Regions from separate parts of the Serratia sp. K1WW1 genome, predicted to be linked through region 2. Evidence: riboswitches for the same ligand, from Rfam matches in the RefSeq annotation. Region 2 holds a riboswitch; the other holds the start of a gene.
The links. A riboswitch is a leader RNA that binds a small molecule or an ion and turns the genes downstream of it on or off. The one in region 2 is predicted to bind manganese.
Positions count from the first base shown of each region.

Region 1 (9,347 bases), 620 kb from region 2:
ATCAGCGTCAGCTGAACAAAAAACCCGCCTTAGTGCGGGTTTTTTCGTTTCTGGCGTCGATGAATATCACCCTGTGATGATGATGCCGGAATACTGATTGCGGCCTTTAATCCCCGGATGGTTGGGATCTTGTGCGCGGCGATGGCTGTTGCGGCGATAGCTGGTGTATTTAAAGCGCTGGGGCTGCCGTGGGTCGCTGTTGAGCGTGCAGATGGTGCAAGAGCCTGCGTGATCGACCGCGGCGAATCCCAGGGCTTTGAGCTTGTTTACGGCGATGGCGGCCAGATCCAGATGGCGGTGGGTCGGGCTGATCAGCTCTGCTGGCAAGGGCAGCGCCTGCTGAAACTTTTCGACCAGCTCCTGGTTAACCTGATAGCAGCAAGCGCCCGCAGCGGGGCCGATGGAGGCCACCCAATTGGCGGTATCGTCATCCTGGCCGATGCGTTTGGCCATCTGCTCCAGAATGCCATCCAGCAGGCCGCGCCAGCCCGCATGTACCGCAGCAATGGCGCTACCGTCTTTACGGCTGAAAATCACCGGCAGGCAGTCTGCGGTTAATACGCTGATCAGGATCCCTGGCTCACGGGTAAAGAAGCCATCGGCCTCACCGCATTGCTGGCCCGCCTGATGGATATCGACTATGCGAGTACCGTGTACCTGTTTTTTCTCAGGCAGCGTATTGCGAAAGGGCTGTAACGGCGTTGGCAGCAGGGCACCTTTATTGCCAAAGCCATGAGCGATGCCAGGAACGCCGCTGAGCAGCGGGGAATAGTCGGTCATAGAACGTCTTTGCCTGTGGCTGAGAGGAGATATCCAGTGTAGCCAGCTTTTGGATTACTTGGCTAGTGGCAGATGGGCATCCGCCTTGCATCGTACACCAGCCTTCTTTAGACTACCTGCGCCATCTCTCTTCGGGATCTCATCCATGTCTTATCAGTGCCCCCTGTGCTTCCAACCGCTTGATTTCGCAAACCAACAGTGGCGTTGCGAAAATAACCATCAATTCGACCGTGCCAAAGAAGGGTACGTCAACTTAATGCCGGTGCAACACAAGCGTTCTAAACAGCCGGGTGACAGTGCCGAGATGATGCAGGCCCGCCGCGCATTTCTTGACGGCGGCTACTACCAGCCGTTGCAACAGCGGGTGGCCGAGCTGTTAGCCAGCTCCTTGCCTATTGAGCCGCAGACACTGCTGGATATTGGCTGTGGTGAAGGCTATTACACGGCCGCCGTGGCGGCACGCTTGTCTCAGGAACGGACCGTAATGGTGTATGGCCTGGATGTTGCCAAGGTGGCTATCCGCTCGGCGGCCAAACGCTACCCGGCGGTCTCTTTCTGTGTGGCTTCCAGCCATCGCCTGCCGTTTGCTGACGCGTCGCTCGATGCTGTGTTACGTATCTATGCCCCCTGTAAAGCCGAGGAATTGGCGCGGGTAGTCAAGCCGGGTGGGGTGGTTGTGACAGTGTCACCGGGGCCTCGGCACCTTTATCAGCTAAAACAGCAGGTTTATCAGGAGGTTCAATTGCATGCGGAGCATGATGAGCAGCTTGAGGGCTTTAGCTGTGAATTGGCCGAGCCATTGGCGTATCCGATGGCGCTGCCGGGTGAGCAGGCTGCCAATCTGTTGCAGATGACGCCGTTTGCCTGGCGCGCTTCACCGGAGGTGCAGCAAGGTTTGCTCGACATGGCCACCTTTGCCTGCGAGACGGATTTCGCCATCCGCTTGTACCGCCGGGGCTGAGTGGCATCAATGTTAACCTTCCCCTCACCCCAACCCTCTCCCACAGGGAGAGGGAGCTGATAGCCCCTGCTTTTTTGGAGGTAAAGAGATCACCTGAGCAACTCGAACACCCATCTTATCCAAGGTGAGGGAGCTGCCTGGAGTAGGTAATTGGCCCGTGTAGCTTCGGAAAGTAGGGAGTAAAAGCAAGAAAGTTAAGGTATTACGCCGAAAGATCAACGAACTCGATCGGCTCTTTGGGGAGAGGTAATTGGCCCGTGTAGCTTCGGAAACTAGGGTGTAAAAGCAAGAAAGTTGGGATATTACGCAGAAAGATCAACGAACTCGATCGGTTCCCTCTCCTTGGGGAGAGGGTTAGGGTGAGGGAGTCTTCTTCGCAGCCAAGGATTAAGCCAGGTAGCCCAAGTGTTCCAGCAGGATATTAAAGCCAATCCCGATCAGCACCACGCCGCCAAGAATTTCTGCGCGCTTGCCCAGCAGCGGGCCGATAAACCGGCCAACCATCATCCCCAGCGTCGCCATGATCATGGTTGCCATACCTATCGCCATCGCGGTATGCAGGATATTAACCTGCAGGAATGCCAGGCCCACACCGATGGCCATCGCATCCAGACTGGTGGCAATGGCCGTAGCGACCAGCACCCAGAAGCCATGACGATTGACTTTCTCTTCTTCCGGCTTGTTTTTCACCCCTTCAACGATCATGCGTGCGCCAAGGATAAACAGCAGGCTAAAGGCGACCCAGTGGTCCCACTCCATGATGTATTGGCTGGCAAACAGCCCGATACCCCAGCCGATAAGCGGGGTAATGGCTTCAATGATGCCAAAGATCAGACCGGTACGGATAGCTTCGCGAAAACGCGGTTGATGCAGAGTGGCACCTTTGCCGATCGACGCGGCAAACGCGTCCATAGACATGCCAAAAGCCAGGATAAGAGTTGCGGAAAGGTTCATTGAAATAGTCTCGGCCGGGTGGCTCCATATACACGTAACCCACCCCCAACCATACGACGGAGTTACGTGCCTATGGTCTCGCCAACCTACCTGGCTGCCCGCACCACGTTTCGCTGACGAAACGAGTATGTTGATACGGGCGTTTCTGGTTATGACTCCCCAGAAACCGGCTACTCCCCAATGACGGCGCAACCATACCATAATATTTTTGCTGCGGACAACGTTTAATTTCACCGGGGTATTGGGTGAAATTGAGACTTATTTTCATTAGCGTGTTTGTTGAGGGAAGTAATGGCGATAGTTGCATCAATGGTGTGGAAATAATAAGCAGAAAAAACACCAGCCATGCTGATTAATTACCCAAACAAAGCACTGTTAATTAATCAGTATGGGGAGGGTGGTTTTTAACTCATTTATTTTCAAGGAAAAAATGATAGATTTTTTCCAGGTCATCCAAGTGCGTCACCTGGATTAATAACCGGCGCTGTTCTAAGTCGATAACCAGAATGCCGTCTTCGGATAAATTCATGGCTTTGATGCGTCGATAGTCAATAAACGCATTTGCATAGAAGAAGCCCGTAGTTTTAAACAACATTTTGGGCTTGCGGATATAGGAGATATATACCGCCATCAACGCCAGGGAAATTAGCAGGTAGGTAGTTATCGGCGCTCCCTGCTCGACCAGGTTGCGGTAGATCAGGATGGCGATCAGACCGACGAAGATCAGGCAGTCCAGGCGGTTACCCCGCTTGAGCTGCACCTTTAACAGCGTTTTTCCTTTCAGCAGGTTCATGCCGAACTCGTCATACAGCGCATACGCCAGCATCAGCAGAATAAAAATCAGTATTACGCCATCGGTCAGCGACATCTCACCACTCCATAAATAAAAAAACCGGGGGTTGCCCCCCGGCCATCAATTGCTATTACAGACCTAACAGACCAATCCAGTAACCGAAGATACCGATGGCGAAGAAGCCGATAATGATCCACAGCGCGTTGACCTTCTTGCGCAGTAGCCACATACAGCCGAAGGTCAGCAGTAGCGGTACCAAGCCAGGCATCAACTGGTCAAGGATGGTTTGTACCGTGGTGACGTGGGTTTGCCCGGTCTGGTCGGTAATTTTTGACACCACCAGCGGGATATTCACGTGCGTCCACTTGTTAACCAGGGCCCCCATGACAAACAGGCCGAGGATGGACGCCCCTTCCGTCAGTTTTTGCAGGAAACCACCGCCCATATCGCTAACGATATCGACCCCTTTTTGATAACCGTAGGCGACACCGTAGTAACGAACCAACAGGCGTACCAGGTTAAACATCACGAAGAACAACAGCGGGCCGAGCAGGCTGCCACTCATGGCAATACCGGCACCCAATGCGGCAAATACCGGGCGAACGGTACCCCAGAATATCGGGTCACCGACGCCGGCCAGTGGCCCCATCAAACCTACTTTGATGCCGTTGATGGCCGCATCGTCGATCGGTGCGCCGTTGGCACGCTGTTCTTCCATCGCCATGGTAACGCCAAGTATTGGCGCTGCGACGAACGGTTGCGTATTGAAGAACTCAAGATGGCGTTTGATTGCCTGCTTGCGTTCGTCGTTGTTGTCCGGATACAGGCGACGGATCACCGGTACCATGGAGAAACAAAAACCTAGCGCCTGCATACGTTCGAAGTTCCATGAACCCTGGAACAGGTTGGAGCGTACGAATACGCCTCGAATATCGGCAGGTGTCAGTTTCTTTTGAGTCGTTGTATCAACCATTTCTTTCACCTATTCCTAGTCCAATTCGTTATCGAGGTCGTTGGCACCGGCAGGGTTGGCCTGAACCACCTGAGACTTGTTGTATTTAGGGCTGAGCTGGATGTAGAGCACCGCCATCACCACACCGATCACACCGAGTGCGACCAGGTTAAAGTTGGTGAAGGCTGCGGTAACGAAGCCCAGGTAGAAGAATGGCATCAGATAACCGGCACGCATCATGTTGATGACCATCGCGTAACCGACTACCACGATCATGCCACCGGCGATGTTTAGACCGCCTGTGACCACTTCCGGAATTGAGTTAAGCAGGGCATGGACGCCAGCTGTGCCGACAGAGACCGCCACGATCACCGCAGGAATAGCGACACGCATTGCCTGAACCAACAGGGCCGCGATGTGGATCACGGTAATACCGTTCAGGTTACCCCGTTCTGCCGCTTTGTCCGCCGCATGCTGGAAGGCCACGGTGATGGTACGTACGATAATGGTCAGTACCTGGCCTGCTGCTGCCAGTGGGATCGCCAGGGCAATACCGGCACCGATGTTTTGCCCACCGGCGATAACCAGAATGGTGGAAATAATCGACGCTAACGCCGCATCGGGTGCAACCGCAGCCCCGATGTTCATCCAACCCAGTGCGATCATTTCCAGCGTACCGCCGATGATGATACCGGTTTTGATGTCACCGAGAACGAAGCCAATCAGCGTACAGGCCACTAACGGGCGGTGGAATTGAAACTCATCCAGGACGGAACCCATCCCGGCGATACAGGCAACGATAAATATCAGTACAATCTGAAGAGTGGTGATCTCCATTGCACTTCTCCTATATGACCAAACAGCTCTGAGTAAAAAATTAACGACGTTGTCGTTAATTGAGTTTGTTAATCAGGTCCATCATTTTTAGCTGACTGTCGGAAGAGACCTTACGGACTTCAAGTTCAATCCCGCGTTCGTTTAACTTCTTAAACGCCTCGATGTCTTTCTCATCGACGGACACCGCGTTATTCACCTGGGTTTTGCCCTGGCGGAACGCCATACCACCGATATTCACCGATGTGATATTCACCCCTTCCTCAACCAGACGCCAAACGTCGGTTGGGTTGGTGAACAGCAGCATCACGCGCTCACCCGCATATTTCGGGTTGTTCCAGACGCGGATCGCCTTTGCCACGTCAACAACGTGAGCGGTAACGCCTGGGGGAGCAACCTGAGTCAGCAAGGTTTTACGGACGTGGTCGGCGGCCACTTCATCACTGACTACGATGATGCGGCTGACGTTGGTCTCTTTGGTCCAGCGGGTAGCAACCTGGCCGTGGATCAGACGATCGTCAATACGCGCCAGGCAGATTTTCATATGGTCATTGGGGCCGAGAGGCGCTTGGGGCGCAGCGGCTTTTGGAGCAGGGGCACTTTGTGGCGCGACGGGCTTAACACTCTCTTCCACCGGTTTCTTCAGCGCTTTCACGCCTTCACGGCCGGTTTCCAACGCCAGCGCGACCAGTTCGTCAAAGCTTGGGTTGTCATCACGGGCCATGAATGTTTCCACCAGCATGGGAATGTTAACCCCGGTGATAACCTCATAGTGTGGTTTGTCTACTGCGATACGGCTGGCCGCGTTAAACGGGCTGCCGCCCCAGGTATCAACCAGAAACAGGACGCCATCGCTGGTATCGAGCTCACTGATTTTCCCATTGTATTTCTCAATTAACGTTTCAGCATTCTCACCGGGAACGAAATCTATGTAGGCGACGTTGGCTTGCTCACCCAATAGCATTTCTGCTGTTTTCAGCAGTTGTTCCGCTGCAGTCCCGTGTGTGCCGATGATAATAGCTATTGCCACTCGCTACCTCCTCGTTGAACTTAAGGCACGGATCGTGTCTTGACTCATCACCATCCTGGCAGTCACTTCCGCGGTTCAGATACGTTGGTTCAAATACATTATGGTAGAAAAAAAGAAACTCACACTTAACATTTATCACGCAGTTTCAAAAACCTGTGGCCGTTAATTCCCGTTAACGCCATTTATTTTAGTGCGTGAAAAAATAAATTTTGTGACATTGCTCTGCTATTAGTGGATCGATTAAGCCGAATAGTTAGTTTGCGGAATTAAACAGCAAAGCTGTTACAAAATGAGACGCAAACTGAACAAAGCCACTTTTCTGGCGAAAAATTTCCTGTTAGAGTGCATTCTTCTTTCATAACCAAGGAGTGAAGGGCCTCAGCCCTCCCTATGGACTGTCACCGAAGTTACTGTTTTAAAAGGTTTCACCCGCCACCTGTTGGCGCCACAACGTTCGCTCGGCCTTATGGCTGCTTCCTGTTAGTGTCATCCTGTTTTCTCTCTTTCATCGCCAACGCCACGTCTGCGTTTGCCTCCCTACGTCTGAGCACAGCTCTGCCAACCTGTCTTTCTTCTGGAGTCTGATATGGAAATATTAATGGACCCCTCGATTTGGGCCGGGTTATTGACCCTGGTGGTCTTGGAAATCGTGCTGGGTATCGACAACCTGGTATTCATCGCCATTCTTGCCGACAAACTACCGCCCAGGCAGCGTGATAAAGCGCGCATTATCGGCCTTTCATTAGCCTTGGTGATGCGTCTTGGGTTGCTGTCGGTGATTTCGTGGATGGTGACGCTGACCAAACCGCTGTTCAGCGTGGGGGAGTTCGCTTTCTCTGGCCGCGACCTGATCCTGCTGTTTGGTGGGGTATTCCTGTTGTTCAAAGCCACGATGGAGTTGCATGAACGGCTGGAGGGCAGCACTCATCAGGAAGGTGCCAACCGTGGCTACGCCAAATTCTGGGCGGTGGTGGTGCAGATTGTCATCCTTGATGCGGTGTTCTCGCTCGACGCGGTGATCACGGCGGTGGGGATGGTCAACGATCTGCCGGTCATGATGGCAGCGGTAGTGATTGCGATGGCGGTGATGTTGCTGGCCTCGAAACCTTTGACCAACTTCGTGAACGCCCATCCGACCATCGTGGTGCTCTGTTTGAGCTTCCTGCTGATGATCGGCCTGAGCCTGATTGCTGAAGGCCTTGGCGTGCACATTCCGAAAGGCTATCTGTATGCGGCGATTGGCTTCTCGATCCTGATCGAGATGTTTAACCAGATTGCACGGCGCAACTTCATCAAGCACGAGTCTCGTCGCCCGATGCGCGAACGCACGGCTGAAGCGATTATGCGCCTGATGGGGCAACAGCGTACCCAGCAGCAGGTGGATGAAGACAGCCTGCATAAGGTGAAAGAAACCTTTGCGCAGGAGGAACGCTATATGATCAGCGGCGTGCTGACGTTGGCCTCCCGTACCTTGCGCAGCGTAATGACGCCGCGCACCGAGATTTCGTGGGTAGATTGCGAACGCTCCCGCGACGAGGTGCGCGAACAGTTGCTGGATACCCCGCACAGCCTGTTCCCGGTTTGCCGCTATGAGCTGGATGAGTTTATCGGCGTGGTGCGTGCCAAGGATCTGCTGGTCGCGTTGGATCAGGGCGTGGATATCGCCGAGTTTGCCGCTCGTACTCCACCGATCGTGGTGCCGGAAACCATGGATGTGATCAAGCTGTTGGCGGTATTGCGCCGGGCCAAGGGCCGCCTGGTGATGGTGACCAATGAGTTTGGCGTGGTGCAGGGGCTGGTCACGCCGTTAGACGTGCTGGAAGCGATTGCCGGTGAGTTCCCGGACGAAGACGAAACGCCGGATATTATCGAGGATGGCGACCGCTGGCTGGTGAAAGGCGGGGCGGATCTCCACTCGTTGGAGCAGGCGTTGGACTGTGACGATCTGGTTAGCCCCACCGAGGATTACGCCTCGCTGGCGGGCTTCCTGCTCTCATATTCTGGCCAGATGCCAACGGTGGGAGACGTGGTCGAACTTCACGACCTGCGCTTTGAAATCCTTGAAATCTCGGATTATCGCATCGAGCTGGTCAGTATCACCAAGGTGAAGCCGCTGCACGAACAAGACGAGTAAGTAGTCGTCCCCTCACCCCAACCCTCTCCCACAGGGAGAGGGAGTTGATAGCCCCAGCTCTGTTGGGAGAGAGGAGATCATCTCAGCAACTTCGGTCATTCCATCATCCAAAGTGAGTTAGCCAAAGCCCATGCTGAATACTGTACTTTCAGGCTAACTCGATCAGCTCTGTTGGGACAAAGGGGATAATCTCAGCAACCTCGGTCATCCTGTCATCCAAAGTGAGTCAGCTAAAGCTCATGCTGAATACTGTACTTTCAGGCTAACTCGATCAGCTCTGTTGGGACAAAGGGGATAATCTCAGCAACCTCGGTCATCCTGTCATCCAAAGTGAGTCAGCCAAAACTCATGCTGAATACCGTATTTCCAGATTAACTCGATCGGTTCCCTCTCCCTGTGGGAGAGGGTTAGGGTGAGGGGTACTAATTATCTCGCTTTTCTTTTGTTTGTGACTGTTGATGCAGCACGCGTTGGCGGGTTTCATACTGTTGCAGCCACAGTGGAAACACGTTGATCGGCATCGGCTTGGCAAAATAATACCCCTGTAAGGCATTTACCCCCTGCGAGCGTAAATACTCTGCCTGCTCCTCTGTCTCAACCCCTTCGGCTACCAGTTTTAATTTCAGGCGCTGTGCCAACGTAATAATGGTGTCTGTCACGGTGGCATTGACCGCGTCGGTGCCAATGGCTGCGGTAAAGCCACGATCGATCTTCAACACGTCCGGGCTGAGCTTTTTCAGGTAACTGAGCGAGCTGTGACCGGTGCCGAAGTCGTCTATCGCCAGCATGATGCCCATCTCTTTGAGCGTTTTAATCTGCTCATACTGAATTTCTGACAGGGCGGTTCGCTCCGTCAGTTCCAGCATCAATGAAGGCATCGGATGGGCAGGCAGCCAGATGCGGCGGATG
Region 1 is NZ_CM147697.1:2,422,857-2,432,203, forward strand. Features, by position in the region: gene cspE (transcription antiterminator/RNA stability regulator CspE) at 1-1, shown strand, start outside; gene pgeF (peptidoglycan editing factor PgeF) at 67-780, opposite strand; gene rlmA (23S rRNA (guanine(745)-N(1))-methyltransferase) at 926-1,741, shown strand; gene mntP (manganese efflux pump MntP) at 2,129-2,695, opposite strand; yybP-ykoY riboswitch at 2,706-2,886, opposite strand; gene ACX9GU_RS10960 (DUF986 family protein) at 3,105-3,563, opposite strand; gene ACX9GU_RS10965 (PTS mannose transporter subunit IID) at 3,619-4,461, opposite strand; gene ACX9GU_RS10970 (PTS mannose/fructose/sorbose transporter subunit IIC) at 4,477-5,277, opposite strand; gene manX (PTS mannose transporter subunit IIAB) at 5,333-6,304, opposite strand; gene ACX9GU_RS10980 (TerC family protein) at 6,891-8,438, shown strand; gene ACX9GU_RS10985 (EAL domain-containing protein) at 8,861-9,347, opposite strand, start outside.
Region 1: linked by a shared signal. The riboswitch ahead of mntP (manganese efflux pump MntP) and the one ahead of ACX9GU_RS13825 (sodium:calcium antiporter) in region 2 are both predicted to bind manganese.

Region 2 (9,347 bases):
GATTTCGGCGAACGCCAGTTTACCGTCAGTTTCGATGAAACCCTGAAACCGTTCGTGCGCGATATGGATGGCACCCGCCTGAAAGATCTGCCGAAGCCGAAAAAGACTGACAATCAGGAACTGGCCAACGAAGCGGTAAACATCTTCAAGCTGTTGAAAAAAGATGCCCGCACCGTGGCCGCCCAGCAAGTGGTGCGCCTGGAAATTGCCATGTGCCAGCGCCGCCGCTGGACCCCTGAGCTGTTCGAACTGTTCTTGGTGCGCCATCCGCTGGTACGCCACTTGGTGCAACGCCTGGCTTGGGGCGTCTATCTGGTGGACGATGATTCTACACACGGCGGCAAATTGGTGGACTGTTTCCGCGTTGCCGAAGACGGCAGCCTGACCACCGCAGAGGATGACGAATACACCTTGCCGCAGGGCGATAACGTGCGCATTGGTATTCCGCACGCGTTGGAGTTGCCTGAACATCAGGCGGCAGGTTTCGGCCAACTGTTTGCCGACTATGAACTGTTGCAACCGTTCGTCCAGTTAGGCCGCGATACCTACAGCCTGACCGAACAAGAGCGGGAAAGCCGTGAGCTGCTGCGCTGGAAAGGGGCCGTAGTTCCCACCGGTCGTATTCTTGGGCTGGCTAACAAAGGCTGGCGCCGTGGCGATGCCCAGGACGGCGGCGCGATTATGGACTTTATCAAACCCATCGATCGCCGGTTAGGGTTTAGTTTGTCCTTTGAACCCTGCATTATCGTGGGCATGGTCGATGAATACCCTGAACAGACGCTGGAGACGGTGGTGATTGACGACGGCCAGTATTACTGGCAGCGAACCGAAGAACGCAAACCGTTCACTATTGTGGATGACATCGTCATCAGCGAATTAATCCGCGATATGGAAGCCCTGCGCGCCTAAGCTTGCCTTGATCCCGACGTATGTCGGGATCGTACCGCCTACCAAGAGAATCCATCCCTATGTCTGAACAACAAAAAATGCAGCGGCCACCAGCGGAAATTCAATACGCAGAGCAACTTGCCCTGTTGGCTGAATTGGATAACCAACCGCGCCCGCCGGGCTGGGCACTGAGCCTGAATGCCGCCCGGCGCTTTATTCTGGGTGACGAAAAGTTGGGCATTGAGCGCAAAATTGTCGCCGACGTGGCCTCGATTGAGCGGATGCTGGTGACGCTGGCGACTGGCCGCGGCCTGATGTTGGTCGGTGAGCCGGGCACCGCCAAATCCATGCTGTCTGAACTGCTGGCGACCGCCATTTCTGGCAATTCCAGCCTGACGATCCAGGGCGGGGCATCGATTACCGAAGATCAGATCAAGTATTCATGGAACTACGCCATGCTGATTAACGAAGGGCCATCGCTGAAAGCGCTGGTTCCGGCACCGCTTTATCAAGGCATGCGCGACGGCAAAATCGTGCGTTTTGAAGAGATCACCCGCGCGCCGTTGGAAGTGCAGGACTGCCTGCTGGGCATGTTGTCCGATCGCGTGATGACCATCCCCGAGCTGAATGATGACCATAACCTGCTGTATGCGCAGGAAGGATTCAACATTATCGGTACCGCCAACACCCGTGACCGCGGCGTGAACGAAATGAGTGCCGCCCTGAAGCGCCGCTTTGATTTTGAGACCGTATTTCCGATTATGGATTTCCAACAGGAACTGGATTTGGTGGCTACGGCGTCCAACCGGCTGTTGGAAAAGAGCGCCATTCCTCATACCGTCCCCGTTGAGGTGCTGGAACTGCTGGTCACCACCTTCCGCGATCTGCGTGGCGGTGAGAAATCAGCGGGTAAAGGCGGCGACAGCGCCATGGATCGGTTAACCGCCGTGATGTCGACAGCGGAGGCGGTGAACGTAGCCCATGCGGTGGGAGTGCGGGCGTGGTTTCTTGAACAGCGTAGCGGTGAGCCTGCCGATCTGGTGGAGTGTATCGCCGGGACGGTGGTCAAAGACAATGCGGACGATCGGGCAAAACTCAGGCGCTATTTTGAGCAGAAGGTCGCGAAAAAGCCCGGCAACCACTGGCGAGCCTATTACCAAGCCAGACACCGTTTGCCTTAAAGGCGCTGCGTAATGAATAAATCACCGGAAATCATCGGTATTCGCCACCATAGCCCGGCCTGTGCCCGGCTGGTAGCGGCGAGAATTAACACGCTAAAACCGCGCTACGTGCTGATAGAAGGGCCGATGGACTTCAACTCCCGGCTTGATGAGCTGTTTTTGCCCCATAAGCTGCCGCTGGCTATCTATAGCTATGGCGTGCCGCAACAGCCTGGGCAGGGCGTGCGCAGAGGTTCCTGGTCACCGTTTGCCGAGCATTCTCCAGAGTGGCAGGCTCTGCAACAAGCGCGGGCGAACAAGGCTGAAATACGCTTTATGGATCTGCCGGCCTGGCATGCTGCGTTTGCCGATATTGCCAACCGCTACGCCGATTTAGCCGATGCCGAACAGCAGCAACGGGCAGAGGATTTCGAACAGGCACTGAGCCTGGAGCTGGGCATTCAGGGGCGCGATGCGCTTTGGGATCGGTTATTTGAAGATCAGTGCGATGTGCAGGAGTTGGAGCAACGTCTAAGCCACTATTTCGAACGGTTACGCGGAGATGTTCCCGGCTCGCAGGGCAACCAGGATCGTGAAGCCATGATGGCCCGTTGGATCCGCTGGGCCATGGATCAACAGGACGGGGCCGTGTTAGTGGTGTGTGGCGGCTATCATGCACCCGCCTTGATGAAGCTGTGGCAAAGCCTCCCCAGTGAAGATCATGAGCCTGAACTGCCCGCTATAAGCCAATGTTTTGACGATTGGCAAGGCGACACTCAATACACCACCGGCTCTTATTTGGTGCCGTACAGCTATAAGCGGCTGGATGCTTTTACCGGCTATGCTTCCGGCATGCCGTCACCGGCGTTCCAGCAGTGGGTGTGGGAGTTTGGCTTGGAGCAGGCCGGGCTATACGCTTTCCAACGCATACTTGAACGGCTGCGCAAGCTTAACCTACCGGCGTCGACCGCCGATATGGGCGCGGTTTTTCTACGGGTTCAGGCACTTGCGCGGCTGCGCGGCCACCAGTTGCCGTTACGCAATGACTGGCTGGATGCCATGGCCGGTTCGCTGGTGAAAGAGGCGATGGATGTCCCGCTGCCGTGGACCTATCGCGGTCCTTTACGGCCAGGAACCGAGCCCATCCTGGTACAAATGATGGCGGTATTGGCCGGGGAGTCTCACGGTAAATTGGCGGCCAATACGCCACGTCCGCCGCTGTTGATTTCGCTGGAGCTCGAACTTGAACGGTTGGCGATTACGATCCCCTCGGAGGTCAAACTCGACCTGCTTAAACCTGAAGATCGCCAGCGCAGCAGAGCCCTACATCAGTTATCGCTATTGGCGATCCCGGGCATCCACTGCCTGAAGGGCGTAGGGCAAGCCATGTCGGGTGAAATGAGCGAACACTGGCAGCTTCGTGCGCCGCTTGAGCAGGTTGCTGCGCTGATTGAGGCGGCCTCCTACGGTGCTACGCTTGCCGATGCCGCACTGGCCAAGCTGGAAGAAGCCTTGCTGGAGCTGCACGGTAGCCAGGGGATGGTGGTGGCGCTGGTTAAATTACTGAATCAGGCGGCGTTGGCCGGGCTGGCGGATTTCAGCAGCCGGGTAGTAGAACAGCTCACTGCGGCTGTGAGCCAGGAAGGGAGCTTTGAGGACCTCGGCTTCGCGCTGGAAGCGGCCCACACGCTGTATCGCCACGGTGAAAGCGTAGGGATGCAAGGATCAGCGATCTTGTTGACGGTGATCCAGATAACCTTCGACCGCGCACTATGGCTATGTGAAAGCTATGGCAGCGTGAACCCCGCCGACAGTCATCGGCACATTGCGGCATTTCAGGCGATCCGCTTGGTGACGCGGGATCTGCTCGCGCTGCCTGATGCCGACCGCAATACGTTATTTCCCGCGCTGGAAGCCGATCGCGCGCTCACCGTTTGGCAAAGAAAAGCCGCGTCTACCGATGCCGATCCGTTAAGCCGTGGTGCGGCATTGGGCGCATTACTCAGCCTGAATGACACCCAGCCTGATACCACATCACCGATCGCACAACCACTAGCGCTGCTGGCCACCCTGGCAGCCAATAAAATGGGCGATGCGCTCAGCGGATTGATTGCGTTGGCGCGCCACCAGTTGACCCAGGATTTAACCTTTGTTGACGGCCTGAACCAGTTGGTTACCGCACTGGACGACGAAGACTTCCTGCTGGCCTTACCCGCGATGCGTGGGGCATTTGCCTGGCTGCCACCAAGGGAGCGCGGTGAGTTTGCCCGCCAGATACTTGAGCTGCATCAGGCGGGGCATTTGCCGGTTTCGTCGTTAAATCGCGAAATTACTGCCGCAACGCCGCAAGAGATTGCTGCAATGCAACAGGCCGAAAAGCGGGCACTGGAAATCCTTGGCCAATGGGGGCTGGTGTAATGGCAAATCAATTAACTCCAGAGTTACAGCGTTGGCGCTTGCTGTTAGGCGAAGCCGCCGAAGCCTCGCTGGGTGAATTAGACGATCACTATCGCTCAGTTGATAGCGCCCTGGAATGGCTGTATGGCCGGGATCCGGAACGTTTGGCCCGCGGTGAGCGCGGAGCCAGCCTGGGTAAGTCCAACCTGACTACGCCTGAGTGGATTAATGAAATTCATCAGCTGTTCCCGAAAGAAGTGATCGAACGGCTGGAGGTGGACGCGGTTGAGCGCTACGGCATTGACGATGTGGTCACCAATCTTGACGTGCTGGAACGTATTGAACCCTCGGAAGCGTTACTGAAAGCGGTGTTACATACCAAACACTTGATGAACCCGCAGGTGTTGGCCGCCGCACGCCGATTGGTGGCGGAAGTGGTACGGCGGATCATGGAACGCCTGGCGCGTGACGTACGTCAGTCGTTTTCCGGCAGCCGCGACCGGCGCCGTCCCTCGCAGGTCAAGGTGGCGCGTAACTTTGATTTTAAACGCACCGTTGCCGAAAACCTGCACCGCTGGAGTCCGCAGCACGGCAAGCTGTTTATCGAAACCCCAGCGTTTATGAGCCGCGTTAAACGCCATAGTGAACGTTGGGACATCATCCTGCTGGTAGACCAGAGTGGCTCGATGGTGGATTCTGTGATCCATGCCGCAGTGATGGCAGCCTGCCTGTGGAATTTACCGGGCATGCAAACCCGGCTGGTCGCCTTTGATACCGCCGTGGTGGACTTGACCGCAGACGTCAGCGATCCGGTCGAACTACTGATGAAGGTGCAGCTAGGTGGCGGCACCGATATTGCCAAAGCGGTGGGCTATGCCCAGTCCTGCATCACCAATCCCCAGCGTACGATCGTGGTGGTGCTGAGCGATTTCTTTGAGGGCGGCAGCGAAAGCGAGCTGATACGGCGGGTGCGCACCTGCATTCAGGCCGGAGCCAAAGTGCTGGGGCTGGCAGCGTTAGATCATCAGGCCAACCCACAATACGATCGTGATATGGCTAACCGACTGGTCGCGGTCGGCGCGCAGATTGGCGCCATGACGCCCGGCGAACTGGCGGCCTGGCTGGCTGAAAAGGTACAAGGATGACTAAACGTTCCGATTTACTCGAACTCACGCCGGAAGCCCTGATGGTGTTAAGCAACGCGGGCTTCGTCAAGCGCGCGCAGAAAGAGGTCGCCGAAGGAAAACTGCCTGAACTGACAGAGCGTGACGACGGCTGTATTGAGGCCAAGTTCGGCGACGGTAACCAAGTCACTTTTCCGCCTGGCAAAACCTTGCGGGATGCGACCTGTAGCTGCCCGGCCAGCAGCATCTGCCGCCATCGGGTCACGCTGGTCCTGGCCTATCAGGCGTTACATGCTACTGGAGTGCCCCCAGAAGCTGACGATGCTCAGCCGCAAGAACCTGCACCGGGTTGGTCACCGGTCAGATTTAGTGAACAGCTTAGTGATGTCCCGCTCTCGGTCATTAGCCGGGCTAAAAAGCTGATCCAGGGCAGCATAGTGGTGCAATTGAGCAAAGGCAGCGGGGCGCAAGCGACTCCTTCTGCGCGTTTACCGATGTGTGACGTGCGATTTTTCTCCCGCAACAGCCTGGCCCATGCACGCTGTGACTGTATTCAAGAGACGATTTGCGAACATATTGTGATGGCGGTCTGGGGTTTTGAACAGGCCGAGATCAGCCAGCCAGACTTTGAGCAGTTAACGCTGCAAATCCGTTTGCCCGACGGTGAACAGGCGCAGGCAAACGCCTTATTCGACCAGTCAGAAGCGGTGCTATTACAAACGTCATTGGATAAATTGCTGCTCAAACTGTGGTCGGACGGCAGCAGCCAGCCAGAGACGGCCATCAAACCGCTGATGGCGGAAGTGAGTCGCCATGCCCAGCAGCTTCAGTGGCGCTGGGTTAGCGAAAGCCTGGCGGATATTCAGCAAGAGATGGCCGATCAGCATAATCGTTCAAGCCGCTATCATCCGGTCGAATTTTTGCAGCGCATCAGCGGGCTTTCGGCCCGGTTAGTCGCGGCCAGGTGCATGGATCAACAGGCGCAGCAGCAGAACTTACCACGCCTTCCTGCGGCTGAAATTCTTGGCCTGGGCGTCAAAGGTGAGATCCAACTGGAACATCTGAAACTGGTATCACTCGGCGCGCGTTATTGGGCCGACGAGCAGCAGGAAGGGGTGGATCTGATCTACACCGACCCGGACTCCCAAGCGCTGATGGTCATTGAACGTCAGTGGCCTAAAAATAGCGATCCACAAGACGTGGCGACGCCGATAGGCAGCCGCAGGATTGCCGGCCACCCGGTAAAAAAACTGGCGGCCTGCCAGGTGATCACCAATGCCGCCAAGCGCCGGGCAAACGGGGCGTTAGACATTGCCAGCGGTAAGCAATATACCAGCGTGTTGCCGCTCTCTGCCCGTGCGTGGGAGCTGTTGGGGGAACCGCTCAGGCAGCCTGATGCGGCAGCGTTGAAACGTCATCTCCAGCTGGCATTGCCGGACTTTGTACGCCCCAGACAGCCGATCGAACAGTTGCATATCTTACCGGTTAGCGAAGTGCTCGACTGGTGCTGGGACCCGGCATTACAGTGCTTGCAGATTGATATCTTAAGCGGAGAGGATCGTGATGATAATTTTGTGACAGTGTCACTAGATTACGATAGTGCCGCCCCTCAGGCTATCGAGGTATTGGCCAGGGCAATGCTCACGCCAGCAACCCCGCCACGGTTGATTTCAGGCAGGGTGAAGATCGAGTCAGGCAAGCTGTTTATCGAGCCGTTGGCCGTAGCCAGTGACACCCAGATATTCTCGCTGTGTGCCGATGAGGCTGAACCTTTCCCGATGGAGCGCCAGGCCGATCTGCAACAGCGTTCAGGTATGCAGCAAGCGTTGGCAGACACCGAAACGTTGCTGGCTCAGTGGTTACAGCAGGGGATCCGGCATCAAGGGGGGCGTGGAATTGAACGGGTGGAAATGTTGGCCGAGGCGCTAAATGGTCATGGCCTGGTGCAGTTGTCTGCATGGTTAAACGAGTTACCCGAGCGTATTCGCTCCAATAACCACACAGAATTAGTCCAGCGGTTGATGATGATTTATCAAACGCTGCGCCTGGTGAAAGACAGGCAGAGTAATTGACTTTGACAGCGCCATGACAGTTCGACTAAGCTTGCCCCACTCATTTGGGGAGTAGCCTTCCTTCATCATGAAGGAGGATGTGTCAACATACTCAGCAAGTTGCTGTGGCACATCCGTCGATCAGATTGGCGAGACCATAGGGGTAATATTTCTTTTGGATTGGACGAGGAATATTACACCATGGTTTGCAACGTCCAGTCGGTATTTCCATAATGACCCTTTTTTCTGCTTTAATTTCACATAGCCTCGGCCAAAAAACTGCCCAAAAGCCTTACGAATTGAGGGCTAAAGGATGACGCTGTCATTTTTCCAGCTCGCGATATCCTTAATCATCATATTGATTGCCTCTGAAATTTTCACCAATGCCCTGGAACACCTTGGCGAAAGGTTGAAGATCTCTGAAGGGGTAACCGGTTCGCTTTTTGCCGCTATTGGCACCGCCTTACCGGAAACCATGGTACCCATTTTGGCTCTGGTTGCCGGCACGTCGGCGGCTAATGTTAACGAAGAGATTGGCGTGGGGGCGATATTGGGCGCGCCGCTGATGCTGTCTACGCTGTCGATCTTTTTGATGGCGCTGGCCGTGGTAAGACGGCGGGGCATTAACGGGTCTATCACCCCAGAGCCCACCGGGTTTATACGGGATACGCATTACTTCCTGCTGGCTTTTGTGTTAGCCGCAATCGCCTTGTTCATTCCTGTGGAGATGAAGATCGCCAGAATGGGCGTCAGCGTTTTGTTAGTCTTGCTTTATGTCACCTATATTGTAAAAACCTTACACGCGTCGAAAAAATTAGTGGCTGAAGGCAATGGAACCGCGGCAGATAACGTCATGTTCTTATCCCGAGTGGGGTTGCCCACCACGCTATTTACCATCATCCTGCAAACCATAATGGGTTTGGGCGTATTGGTGGCGGGGGCTTTAGGTTTTATAGACGGTGTGGCCGCAGTATCGGAAAAGCTTGGCATCTCGGTGTTGCTGCTGTCATTGATTATCATTCCTATCGCTACCGAATTGCCAGAGAAGGTGAACAGCATTCTATGGATACGCAAAGGGAAGGATACTCTGGCATTAGGCAATATTACCGGCGCAATGGTTTTCCAAGGCACCATATTACCCGCCATCGGGATATTATTGACGCCATGGCAACCCCGGCATGAAGTGTTGATTGGGGTGTTTATTACGCTTTCATCGGCATATTGGCTATGGATCAATGCCAGAAACAAAAAGCTGAAAGTGTGGATGTTATTTATTAATGGGGCTTTCTATTTCGCTTATATTATCGCCTCAATCTCATTTAGCGGCTAAATAATTACCGTCCCTGCAATCCGATGTAGGTCAAAGCGATAACCCTACTCACTCCCCCACAGAACTGATTGCTAACAGGCCTTGACCTTCCCCTGGTGGGAAGGTTTAAGCTTTTGTTACCGATACTTCCCAGGAGTAGAACCATGGCTTCCGCTTCCGTCCCATCAGGTTCCAATCAAGCGGCTCGTCTGAGCCTGCCGGTCGAAGGAATGACCTGTGCATCGTGCGTTGGCCGTGTCGAACGCGCACTAAAAGCCGTTCCCGGCGTGCAAACGGCCACGGTCAATCTTGCCACCGAGCGGGCAGATGTCACCTTTAGCGGCGTGGCCGATCCACAAGCGGCCGTTAGTGCCATCGAGAGCGCCGGCTACGCCGTCCGTGAAGAGACTACCGAGCT
Region 2 is NZ_CM147697.1:3,047,517-3,056,863, forward strand. Features, by position in the region: gene ACX9GU_RS13800 (DUF4132 domain-containing protein) at 1-909, shown strand, start outside; gene ACX9GU_RS13805 (ATP-binding protein) at 969-2,069, shown strand; gene ACX9GU_RS13810 (DUF5682 family protein) at 2,082-4,466, shown strand; gene ACX9GU_RS13815 (VWA domain-containing protein) at 4,466-5,590, shown strand; gene ACX9GU_RS13820 (SWIM zinc finger family protein) at 5,587-7,641, shown strand; yybP-ykoY riboswitch at 7,675-7,771, shown strand; gene ACX9GU_RS13825 (sodium:calcium antiporter) at 7,934-8,950, shown strand; gene ACX9GU_RS13830 (heavy metal translocating P-type ATPase) at 9,094-9,347, shown strand, end outside.